2 regions of the Streptomyces sp. NPDC058326 genome follow, and region 1 is predicted to be linked to the other one. Evidence: riboswitches for the same ligand, from Rfam matches in the RefSeq annotation. Region 1 holds a riboswitch; the other holds the start of a gene.
What was found. A riboswitch is a leader RNA that binds a small molecule or an ion and turns the genes downstream of it on or off. The one in region 1 is predicted to bind cyclic di-AMP.

Region 1 (4,707 bases):
CAGCGCCGCGAGGTCGCCTCGCCGGCGCTGACGTACGCGGCACGGGCGACGGGCCGGGCGTGGGCGCCGCCGCAGTACCTGGACTACGACGGCTACAACCCGTACCGGAGTTAGGCCCTGGACGGAGGCCGGAGGGGCGGGCGCCTCAGGACGCCGACGCCTCCGTCAGGAGCGTCAGCTCGGCCTCCGTCAGGGTGAGGTCGGCGGACGCGACAAGGGCCGGGAGCTGCTCGACCGTACGAGCCGAGGCGATCGGGGCGGCGACCGTCGGGCGGGAGGCGAGCCAGGCGAGGGCGACGGTGGCGAGTTCCGCCTCGTGCGCCTCGGCGACCGTGTCGAGCGCGGAGAGCACGGCCCGGCCCCGCTCGGTGTCCAGGTGGCCGCCGGCACCGGAGGCGCGGACGCTGTCGACGGTGGCGCCCGGACGGTACTTGCCGGTGAGGAAGCCGGCCGCGAGGCCGTAGTACGGGACGGCGGAGAGCCCGGCCTGCTCCACGGTCTTCAGAAGCGGGCCCTCGTAGGTCTCGCGGGAGACCAGGTTGTAGTGCGGCTGAAGGGCCACGTACCGGGCGAGACCCTCGGCTTCGGCGAATTCGAGGGAGGCCCGCAGCCGCTCCGGGGAGATGTTGGAGGCCGCGACGGCCCGGACCTTGCCGTCCTTCACGAGCTGGTCGAGGGCGGTGACGATCTCCTCGACGGGGACCGACTCGTCGTCGAAGTGCGTGTAGTAGAGGTCGATGCGGTCGGTGCCGAGGCGGCGCAGTGACTCCTCCGCGCCGGCCTTGATGGTGGTGGCGGACAGCCCCTTGAAGCGGGGGTGGGCGCCGACCTTGGTGGCGACGACGATGTCGTCACGGTTGCCCCGGGAGGCGAGCCAGCGGCCGATGACGGTCTCGGACTCGCCGCCCTCGTTGCCCTCGGCCCAGGCGGAGTAGACGTCGGCGGAGTCGACGAAGTTGCCGCCCGCGGCGGCGTAGGCGTCGAGGACGGCGAAGGACTGCGCCTCGTCGGCGGTCCAGCCGAAGACGTTGCCGCCCAGGGCGAGCGGGAAGACGTGCAGGTCGGAACTGCCCAGCGGGCGGAGAGAGGTCATGGAGTGAGAAACCTTCCCCGCCGCCGGGCCTATTCCTCGGGCGGCGGCCCGAGGAACGGCGCGGCAGCCTGACCGACGGAGCGGCAGCCCGAGCGACGGAGCGGCGGCCGGTCGGACCGCCGGACGGACCGGAGCGGCGGCCGGTCGGCCCGACGCCCGCTCGGACCGGACCGACGCCCGCTCGGACCGGACCGACGCCCGCTCGGACCGGACCGACGCCCGCTCGGACCGTCGGATGATCAGCCCGCCGGACGATTCGCCGGATGATCGGCCCGCCCGTCAGCCGATCTCAGACCGTCAGGCCCTTAGAGCGGAGCCAGGACGCCGGGTCGATGCCGTCGCCGCCGGGCGTGTGCACCTCCATGTGGAGGTGGGCGCCGGAGACGTTGCCGGTGGCGCCGACGCGGCCGATCGTCTCGCCGGTGCCCACGGTCTGGCCGACGCCGACCGTCATGGACGACAGGTGGCAGTACCAGACCTCGGTACCGTCCTCCAGCTCCAGGACGATCCGGTAACCGTAGGAGCCGGACCAGCCGGCCTCCTTGACGGTGGCTCCGTGGACCGCCTTGAGGGGGGTGCCGGTGGGGGCCGCGAAGTCGAGGCCCGTGTGGTAGCCGGAGGACCACATGGAGCCGGACTGCATGTACACAGCGGTGAGGGAGTACGAGGAGAGCGGCATCGAGTAGCTCGCGGCGAGCTGCGCGAGGCGCTCGGCCTCGGCCTTCGCCCTTGCCTCCTCCTCCGCCTTGGCCTTGGCCTCCGCCTCGGCCTGCGCCTTCGCCTCGGCGGCCGCCTTCTCCGCGGCCTCGGCCTTGGCCTCGGCCTCCGCGGCTGCCTTCTCCGCCGCCGCCTTCTCCGCCGCGGCCTTCTCCGCGGCGTCGGCGGATGCCTGCTGCTGCTCGGCCTGCTGCATGATGCGTGCGCGCAGGGCCTCGCCGGCGTCGGCCGTGCCGGTCGCCGCGCGCGTGGCCTGCTCGGCGGTCGCCCCGGTCCGCTCGTCGTCGACGGTGGTGTACGCGGCGGCGGTGAGCGGGTTGGGGTTGGAGCGGACCGCGTCGGCGGCCGCCATGTCGTCACCCGAGACCGTGTCCGCGTCCTCGTCCGGGAGGAGGTCACCGACACCGGGAAGGTCGTGGGCGTCCGGCAGGCCGAGGTCCGGAAGGTCCGGGAGCGAGATGGCCACCGGCGGCTTCTCCTGCGCGGTGGCGAGGCCGCCCGCGCCGACGGCCGCGATGACGCCGACGCCGAGGACGGTGGAGGAGCGGGCGAAGTTGGAGCGCTGCTTGACGACCCGGTGCCGGCCGCCGGAGCGGTTGGCGCGGAGGGAATCCTCGGTGGGGTTCCACTCGGTGTCCGGGGCGGCGGGACCCGCACCACCACCGAAGGCGTCGAAGGGAGCTTCGGGTACGGGGGTGTTGGACGCCACGAAGGGGCGCTCCTTTCCTTCCTTCTCGCCTACCGGGTTAGCTGACGGGTTCGGAGCAGGAAGGTCTCCTACGGGCACGGTCGCACAGGTGCGAAAGGCCCGATTCACCCCAATTGGTGGTTCCCCGGTTCCTTTTCAGGATTCGGCGCGTGCGCACGGTGCCGCCTCTTGCGGCGGCTGGGACGACCGCGCTGCGTTATCGAACGTTAATAGACAGGGGGTGCCGATTCCAAGCCGCTCCCCTTGATCATTCATGGGATTGTGCGCGAATGGCCCGAGTTGACCCCCCTTCAGCGCGCGCCGGCGAAACCTGCCGGACCTGACGTTATGTCAATTGTTATCGCAGCGACACCTCTCGACTACGACCGGTGACCGGGCCCGGCAGGCGGGACCACCGGCATCGTGCGCCGCCGCTCCTGCTGCCCCCTCGCGGGACGGCTCAGCGCGAGCAGCGCCATGTCGTCCGTCGCCCCGCCGCCCGTGTGCAGCCGCACGTCGTCCACCAGCGCGTCGAGGAGCTCCTCGGGCCCCGGGAAGATCCGGCCGGCGAGGCGGGACCCGGGGTCGTAGAAGACACCCGCCGCGTTCCGTGCCTCCGAGAGGCCGTCGGTGTAGAAGAGCAGCGTCGCGCCCGGCGGGTACGGCCGCCCCTCGGCACGGTCCGGCCACACCGCCAGATCTCCCATGCCGAGCGGCAGCGCCGGCTCGGTCGGCTCCAGCGTGTCCAGGCGCCCGTCCGCGTACAGCATCAGCGGGGGTGGATGGCCCCGGTTGACGACCCGTACGAAACCGTCGAAGGTACCGCTCCCGTCCTCGCGCGGGATCTCGGCCAGGACGGCGGTGGTGAACCCCTCGACGGCGTCGAGCCCGTCCCTGCGGGTGCCCTCGCGGGCCAGCGCCCGTTCGAGGCGCTGCGCCACACCCTCCAGGCTCCGCTCCTGCTCGGCCGCCTCCCGGAAGGCGCCGATGACGACGGCGACGGCCTCGACCGCCTCCATGCCCTTGCCCCGGACGTCCCCGACGACGAGCCGCACCCCGTAGGGGGTGTCCTGGACGGCGAACAGGTCGCCGCCGATGAACGCGTCCGCCTGCGCCGCCTCGTACCGGGCCGCGCACTGCAGCCCGCCGATCCGCTCCGCGGGCGTCGGCAGCACGGCCTTCTGCGCGGTCTCCGCGATGACCCGCGCCGAGGCGAGCCGCTCGCCGCTGCGGCGCACGACCCGGCTGATGAGGAGGGCCAGCGCCGAGACGGTGACGACCGTCAGGGTCTCGGTCAGGGACGGGATCTCGTCGGCGGTGCCGTTGTAGAGGTGGAGTCCGACGGAGGCGAGGACGGCGGCGATCCCGGTGAGGAGCGTCGTGAGGGTGGAGAAGAAGGGCGCGGCGATCAGCGGGGCGGCGGAGAAGAGCGGCGCCGCGGTGTACGCGGGCGGTGTCAGTACGTCGAAGACGACCCCGCCGGCGATGACCAGGGGCGGCAGGGCCCGGATGAACTGCCGGGCGCGCCCGTACGAGCGGCGGCCGTCACCGCCCCGCCGCCCGCCGTCGCCCGCTCCTAGGGGGTGCCCCACCTGTGCTCTCCTGCCCGGTCCGTACCCGGCCGCGGTCCGTACCGCTCTCTCCCAGGGTGGCCGCCCCCACGCCGGGCGGCGACTCGCACGGGGCCGACTGGCGTACGGCCCGGGACGACCGGAAAGACCCCGCGGGCCCGGGCCCGTCTCACCCGGGCCCGTCTCAACCCGTCTCACCCGGGCCCGCCTCAGGGCCGCCCCCGCCGGCCTCACCCCGGCGCGCCCCAGGCCGCCCCAACCGGCCTCAGCCCGTCACCGCTCCCTCCGCGAGGCGGCCGCCCCGGGCGAGCAGCGCCATCGCCGCCGCGCAGCCCAGGCCCACCGCGCAGAGCGCCAGCCACGGCGCCGCCGACCACCCCGTCACGTCGAGCAGCGCGCCCGTGCCCAGGTTCCCGAGGGTGATGCCGACCCCGCACACCGTGTTGTAGAGCCCGTAGTGGGTGGCCACCCAGCGCCCCCGGGAGAGAGCGACGACGGTGTCCATCTCGTACGGGTAGAGCACCGCGTTCGCGACGGCCAGGACCGCCGCGCACAGCAGCAGCCCCACCAGGCCCCTGCCCAGGGCAGCCGGCGCCAGGAAGGCCACGCCCATCAGGCCCAGCCCGAGGACGAGACAC
Region 2 (4,707 bases), on a different contig from region 1:
TGGACCGGGTCCTGGTCCACTCGGCGAGCTTCGGATCGAACGCGCAGGCCATGGCGGCCGGGCTCGCCGTCCTCTCGGTCATGGAGGACGAGGGGACGGTCGCGCACGCCCGCCGGATCGGCGACCTGCTCTCCGGACGTCTGAAGGAGCTCGTGCCCCGGTACGAGCTGCTGCACGAGATCCGCGGGCGCGGTCTGATGATCGGGATCGAGTTCGGCCGGCCGTCCTCGCTCGGCCTGCGCGGGCGCTGGACGATGCTCCAGGCGGCCCGCAAGGGCCTCTTCGCCCAGATGGTCGTCGTCCCGCTGCTCCAGCGGCACCGGATCCTCACCCAGGTCTCGGGTGACCATCTGGAGGTGATCAAGCTGATCCCGCCGCTGATCATCGACGAGGCGGACGTGGACCGGTTCGTCACCGCCTTCACGGCGGTGATGGACGACGCCCATGGCGGCGGCGGGCTCCTGTGGGACTTCGGGAGGACCCTGGTCAAGCAGGCGGTCGCGCAGCGCTGAGCGCGGATCTCCGGCTGTCGAGCGGGATCCCCGGGCTTTTGCCTCTGAGGCAAGAAATTTGCCTCAGAGGCACGATGCTGGCGGAATGGACCCATGGACCACGTCCCCGGGGAGACCTCCCCGGACCCCGCCGCCCCGGGCGCCCTGCCGGGCGTCGCCCCGCAGCTGCGGGCCCTGCGCCGCCGCCGGGGGCTCACCCTGGAGGCCGCCGCCCAGCGGGCCGGCCTCTCGCCGGCCCACCTCTCACGCCTGGAGACCGGAAACCGGCAGCCCTCGCTGCCGATGCTGCTCGCCCTCGCCCGCATCTACGGTACGACGGTCTCCGAGCTCCTCGGCGAGGCGCCGCCCGAGCGTGACCCCGTCGTCCGGGCCGGCCGCTCCGAACCCGTCGAGGCCGACGGCTGGATCTACCGCCAGGCGGGCGGCGCCGGGCGGGCCCTGCAGTGCCTGCGGGTCCATGTGCCGTACGCGACGCGGGCCGACATCGTGCGTGTCCACCCGGGCGAGGAGTGGATCCACGTCCTGGAGGGGCGGGTGCGGCTGGCGCTCGGCGAGGCCGTCCACGTCCTCGACCCCGGGGACAGCGCGCATTTCGACTCGCTCACCCCGCACCGGATCGGCGCCGCCACCGCCGGCGGGGCGGAGGTGCTGTTCGTCCACACCCTGATGCAGAGTCCCGCGGCCGAACTGTGCCTCGGCGACGGGACCGCCCACCGGCGGTGATCTCCGCGACGCTCCGTTCCTCCGTACTCCCTCCGATTCCTTCCGAAAGGGCAGACATGTCCGACAAGTCGCGACCGGTCACTGGTGAAGAGCGCGGAGAGGGCAAGTTCCCCAAGGGGCTGGTCCTCCGTCTGTTCGCCTATCTGATCGCAGGCCACCTCTTCGCCGGCTTCCTCTATCTGCTCTTCATGCTCGGCGGGCAGAACCAGTAGCCGACGGGTCTACGCCTCCGTGAGCAGGCGTTCCTTCAGCCGCTCACGGGTCTCCGGGGCCAGCTTCAGGCCCTCCGCGAGGTAGCCGTCCACCGAGCCCCAGGTCGCCTCGATCGTCTCGAAGGCGCCTCGCAGATACTCCACCCGCGCGTCGAAGAGGGGGCTCAGCAGTTCCATCACCTCGGGCGACATGGCGTCCGGAGCGGTGGAGCCGCGGCGCACCTTGTAGCGGCGGTGCGGCTCGTTCGACTTCACGTAGTCGTCCTCGATCGCCGCCCGCTCGACTCCGACGGCGAGCAGGGTGATCGCGATGGAGAGCCCCGCGCGGTCCTTGCCGGCCGCGCAGTGCATCAGGGCGGGGAGGCTGTCCTCCGCCATGGAGTGCAGGATCCGGCTGTGCTCGGCGGTCCGCTCGATCACCATCTTCCGGTACGACTCGGACATACGGGCGGCGGCCTTGCCGTCACCGAGGATCTCCCGCAGCTGCTCGATGCCGCCGTCGCGGACCAGCTTCCAGAACTCCTTGCCGTCCGCCGGATCGTTGAGGGGTATGTTCACGTTCCGTACGCCGGGCAGCTCGACGTCCGGGCCCTCGACCTTCCGGTCGGCCAGGTTCCGGAAGTCGAAGACGGTGTGCAGTCCCAGCGAGTCGAGGAAGACGACGTCCGTCCCGGTCGCGTGGGCGAGGTGGCCGCTGCGGAAGAGGCGGCCGGGGCGCACGGCGCGCCCGTCCGTCGTCGGCAGGCCGCCCACGTCCCGGAAGTTGCGTACCTCGGCCAGCTCGGGTTCGTTCAGCTCGATGGGCGGGACCTGCGGCAGCTGCTGCGTCACGGATGCTCCTGGTGGTCGACGTTCGGGTGCCCGACGCGGAATGGGTTCCAGGGGCAATCATCCAGGCGGGACGGTGGCAGCGCAGCCCCCTGGACTGGAATGGGTGATCTGTCCGTATTGAGGCCTTACGTATAACGCGCCCTGTTTACAGGTGAGATGAGCTCCCGTGCGTGAGCAGGGTCATAGAAGTGACGGATCGTGGCCGACAGTCGGAAGCAATTCCCCTGCGTAAAACGGGAATCGAAGGGCCGTCATCCACGGAGGGTGACCGGAATTCCGGGTGAAAGAGGCGGCGGAGAAAGCCGGTGGAAAACGGTGGCTTGTTCGTGCCGACCCCGCTCGTCTAGCGTCACCGTCAATCCGGTCGGACCGCCGAATCCTGCCACCGTCCGGAATTCCACTCATCCCATGCGTGGCAGGAGCGGGGGACCCAGGAAGTACGCCGGTCCCGCGACGCAGGACGGCTTGGGGTGAAGCCGCGTGAGAACGCGGCCGGGCATCTCCAGTCCGAACCCGACAGCTCACCTCGCAGGCGCCGGAGAGGAATTCGCCATGCCCGCGACGGGTAAGCACCGCCGTACGAAGTCCAGCCGCCTCACCCGCGGCATCGCCGCCGCCGGTACCGGAGGCGCCGTCGTCGCCCTCCCGTTCCTCGGAGCCACCGGGGCCCACGCCGCCGAGCAGGCGGCCCCGGCCGCCGCCCCCGCCCAGGCCGTCACCGCCGCCGCCCACGTGAAGGCCGCCGCCGTCCAGGCCGCGCCGACCGCCACGAAGGCCGCACCGAAGACGTACTCCGTCGTCCGGGGCGACTACCTGTCGAAGATCGCCTCCGAGCACCACCTCGCGGGCGGCTGGCAGAAGCTCTACGCCGACAACCGCCAGGTCGTCGGCGAGGACCCCTCGCTCATCCTGCCCGGCATGAAGCTCACGCTCGGCGCCAAGAACACCGCCAGGCCCGCCGCCCCGAAGAGCGCCGCGCCCAAGGCCGCCGCCCCCAGGAGCAGCCAGAAGACCTCCGCCGCGCCCTCCTCGAAGAACGGCGACACCCCGCGCGCCTCCCGTGGCGCCGAGCGCTCCTCCGCCCCGGCCGCGCAGACCCCGGACGCCGCCCCCGCGCGGTCCACGGGCTCCTCCGCCTCCGGCGCCTCGACCTCCGCGTCCGGCTGGGTCGCCCCGGTCGGTGGCGGCGTCTCCACCCCGTACCGCGCCTCCGGCTCCATGTGGTCCTCCGGCTACCACACCGGTGCCGACTTCATCGCCTCCTCCGGCACCACCGTCCGCGCCGTCGGCGCCGGCACGGTCGTCTCGGCCGGCTGGAGCGGTGCGTACGGCAACGAGGTCGTCATCCAGCACGCCGACGGCAACTACTCGCAGTACGCCCACCTCTCCTCCCTCTCCGTCTCGTCCGGCCAGACGGTCACCGGCGGCCAGCAGATCGGTCTCTCCGGTTCCACCGGCAACTCCACCGGCCCGCACCTGCACTTCGAGATCCGCACCTCGCCGAGCTACGGCTCCGACATCGACCCGCTGGGCTACCTGCGCCAGCACGGCGTCTCCATCTGAGCCCGACGCCCGTCAACTCCCGTGTGGCCCGGCACTCCTGTGCCGGGCCACCGGCATGTCCCCCCGCTCTATTCCGGCTTGGCACATTCTTTATCGGTGGCATATGTCACGCACCGTCAACCCCTCCTTACGGTCGCGTAGGTCACACCCGAAAGGGAAGGATGTGCTCCCGTGGCAGACGATTCGAGATCAAGAGACAAGAACGCATTCGGGTCGTACGCGGCGATCGGTGACAGCTTCACCGAGGGCGTCGGAGACCCCGGGCCCGACGGGACGTACGTCGGCTGGGCGGACCGCTTCGCGGTGCTGCTCGCCGACCAGCTGCCGGAGCACGACGCCTTCCGCTACGCCAACCTGGCCGTACGCGGGCGCCTCCTCGACCAGATCGTGGCGGAACAGGTCCCCCGGGCGAAGGAACTCGCCCCCGACCTGGTGACCTTCTGCGCCGGCGGCAACGACATCATCCGCCCCGGCACGGACCCCGACGACGTGGCCGAGCGCTTCGAGCGCGCCGTCGCCGAACTGACCTCCGCCGTCGGCACGGTCATGGTGACCACCGGCTTCGACACCCGTGACGTGCCCGTCCTCCGGCACCTGCGCGGCAAGATCGCCACCTACACCGCCCACGTCCGGGCCATCGCGGACCGATACGACTGCCCGGTCCTCGACCTGTGGTCCCTGAAGTCCGTCCAGGACCGGCGGGCCTGGGACGACGACCGGCTGCACCTCTCGCCCGAGGGGCACACCCGGGTCGCCCTGCGCGCCGCCCAGGTCCTCGGCCTGCCGGTGCCGGCCGACCCCGACCAGGCGTGGCCGCCGGTCCCGCCGCGCGGCACGCTCGAAGTGCGCCGTGACAACATCCAGTG

Region 2: it holds a riboswitch for cyclic di-AMP, as region 1 does, so the genes downstream of both, ACFVYX_RS04745 (peptidoglycan DD-metalloendopeptidase family protein) here and ACFVYX_RS33385 (M23 family metallopeptidase) in region 1, are expected to answer to the same signal.

What each region holds. Positions count from the first base shown of each region.
Region 1 is NZ_JBHVZO010000029.1:21,319-26,025, forward strand. It holds gene ACFVYX_RS33375 (PrsW family intramembrane metalloprotease) at 1-114, shown strand, start outside; gene ACFVYX_RS33380 (aldo/keto reductase) at 146-1,093, opposite strand; gene ACFVYX_RS33385 (M23 family metallopeptidase) at 1,383-2,519, opposite strand; cyclic di-AMP (ydaO/yuaA leader) riboswitch at 2,531-2,677, opposite strand; gene ACFVYX_RS33390 (PP2C family protein-serine/threonine phosphatase) at 2,879-4,090, opposite strand; gene ACFVYX_RS33395 (MFS transporter) at 4,335-4,707, opposite strand, start outside.
Region 2 is NZ_JBHVZO010000002.1:424,907-429,613, forward strand. It holds gene ACFVYX_RS04725 (aspartate aminotransferase family protein) at 1-512, shown strand, start outside; gene ACFVYX_RS04730 (helix-turn-helix domain-containing protein) at 606-1,235, shown strand; gene ACFVYX_RS04735 (DUF6126 family protein) at 1,292-1,447, shown strand; gene ACFVYX_RS04740 (tyrosine-protein phosphatase) at 1,457-2,278, opposite strand; cyclic di-AMP (ydaO/yuaA leader) riboswitch at 2,639-2,826, shown strand; gene ACFVYX_RS04745 (peptidoglycan DD-metalloendopeptidase family protein) at 2,831-3,841, shown strand; gene ACFVYX_RS04750 (SGNH/GDSL hydrolase family protein) at 4,013-4,707, shown strand, end outside.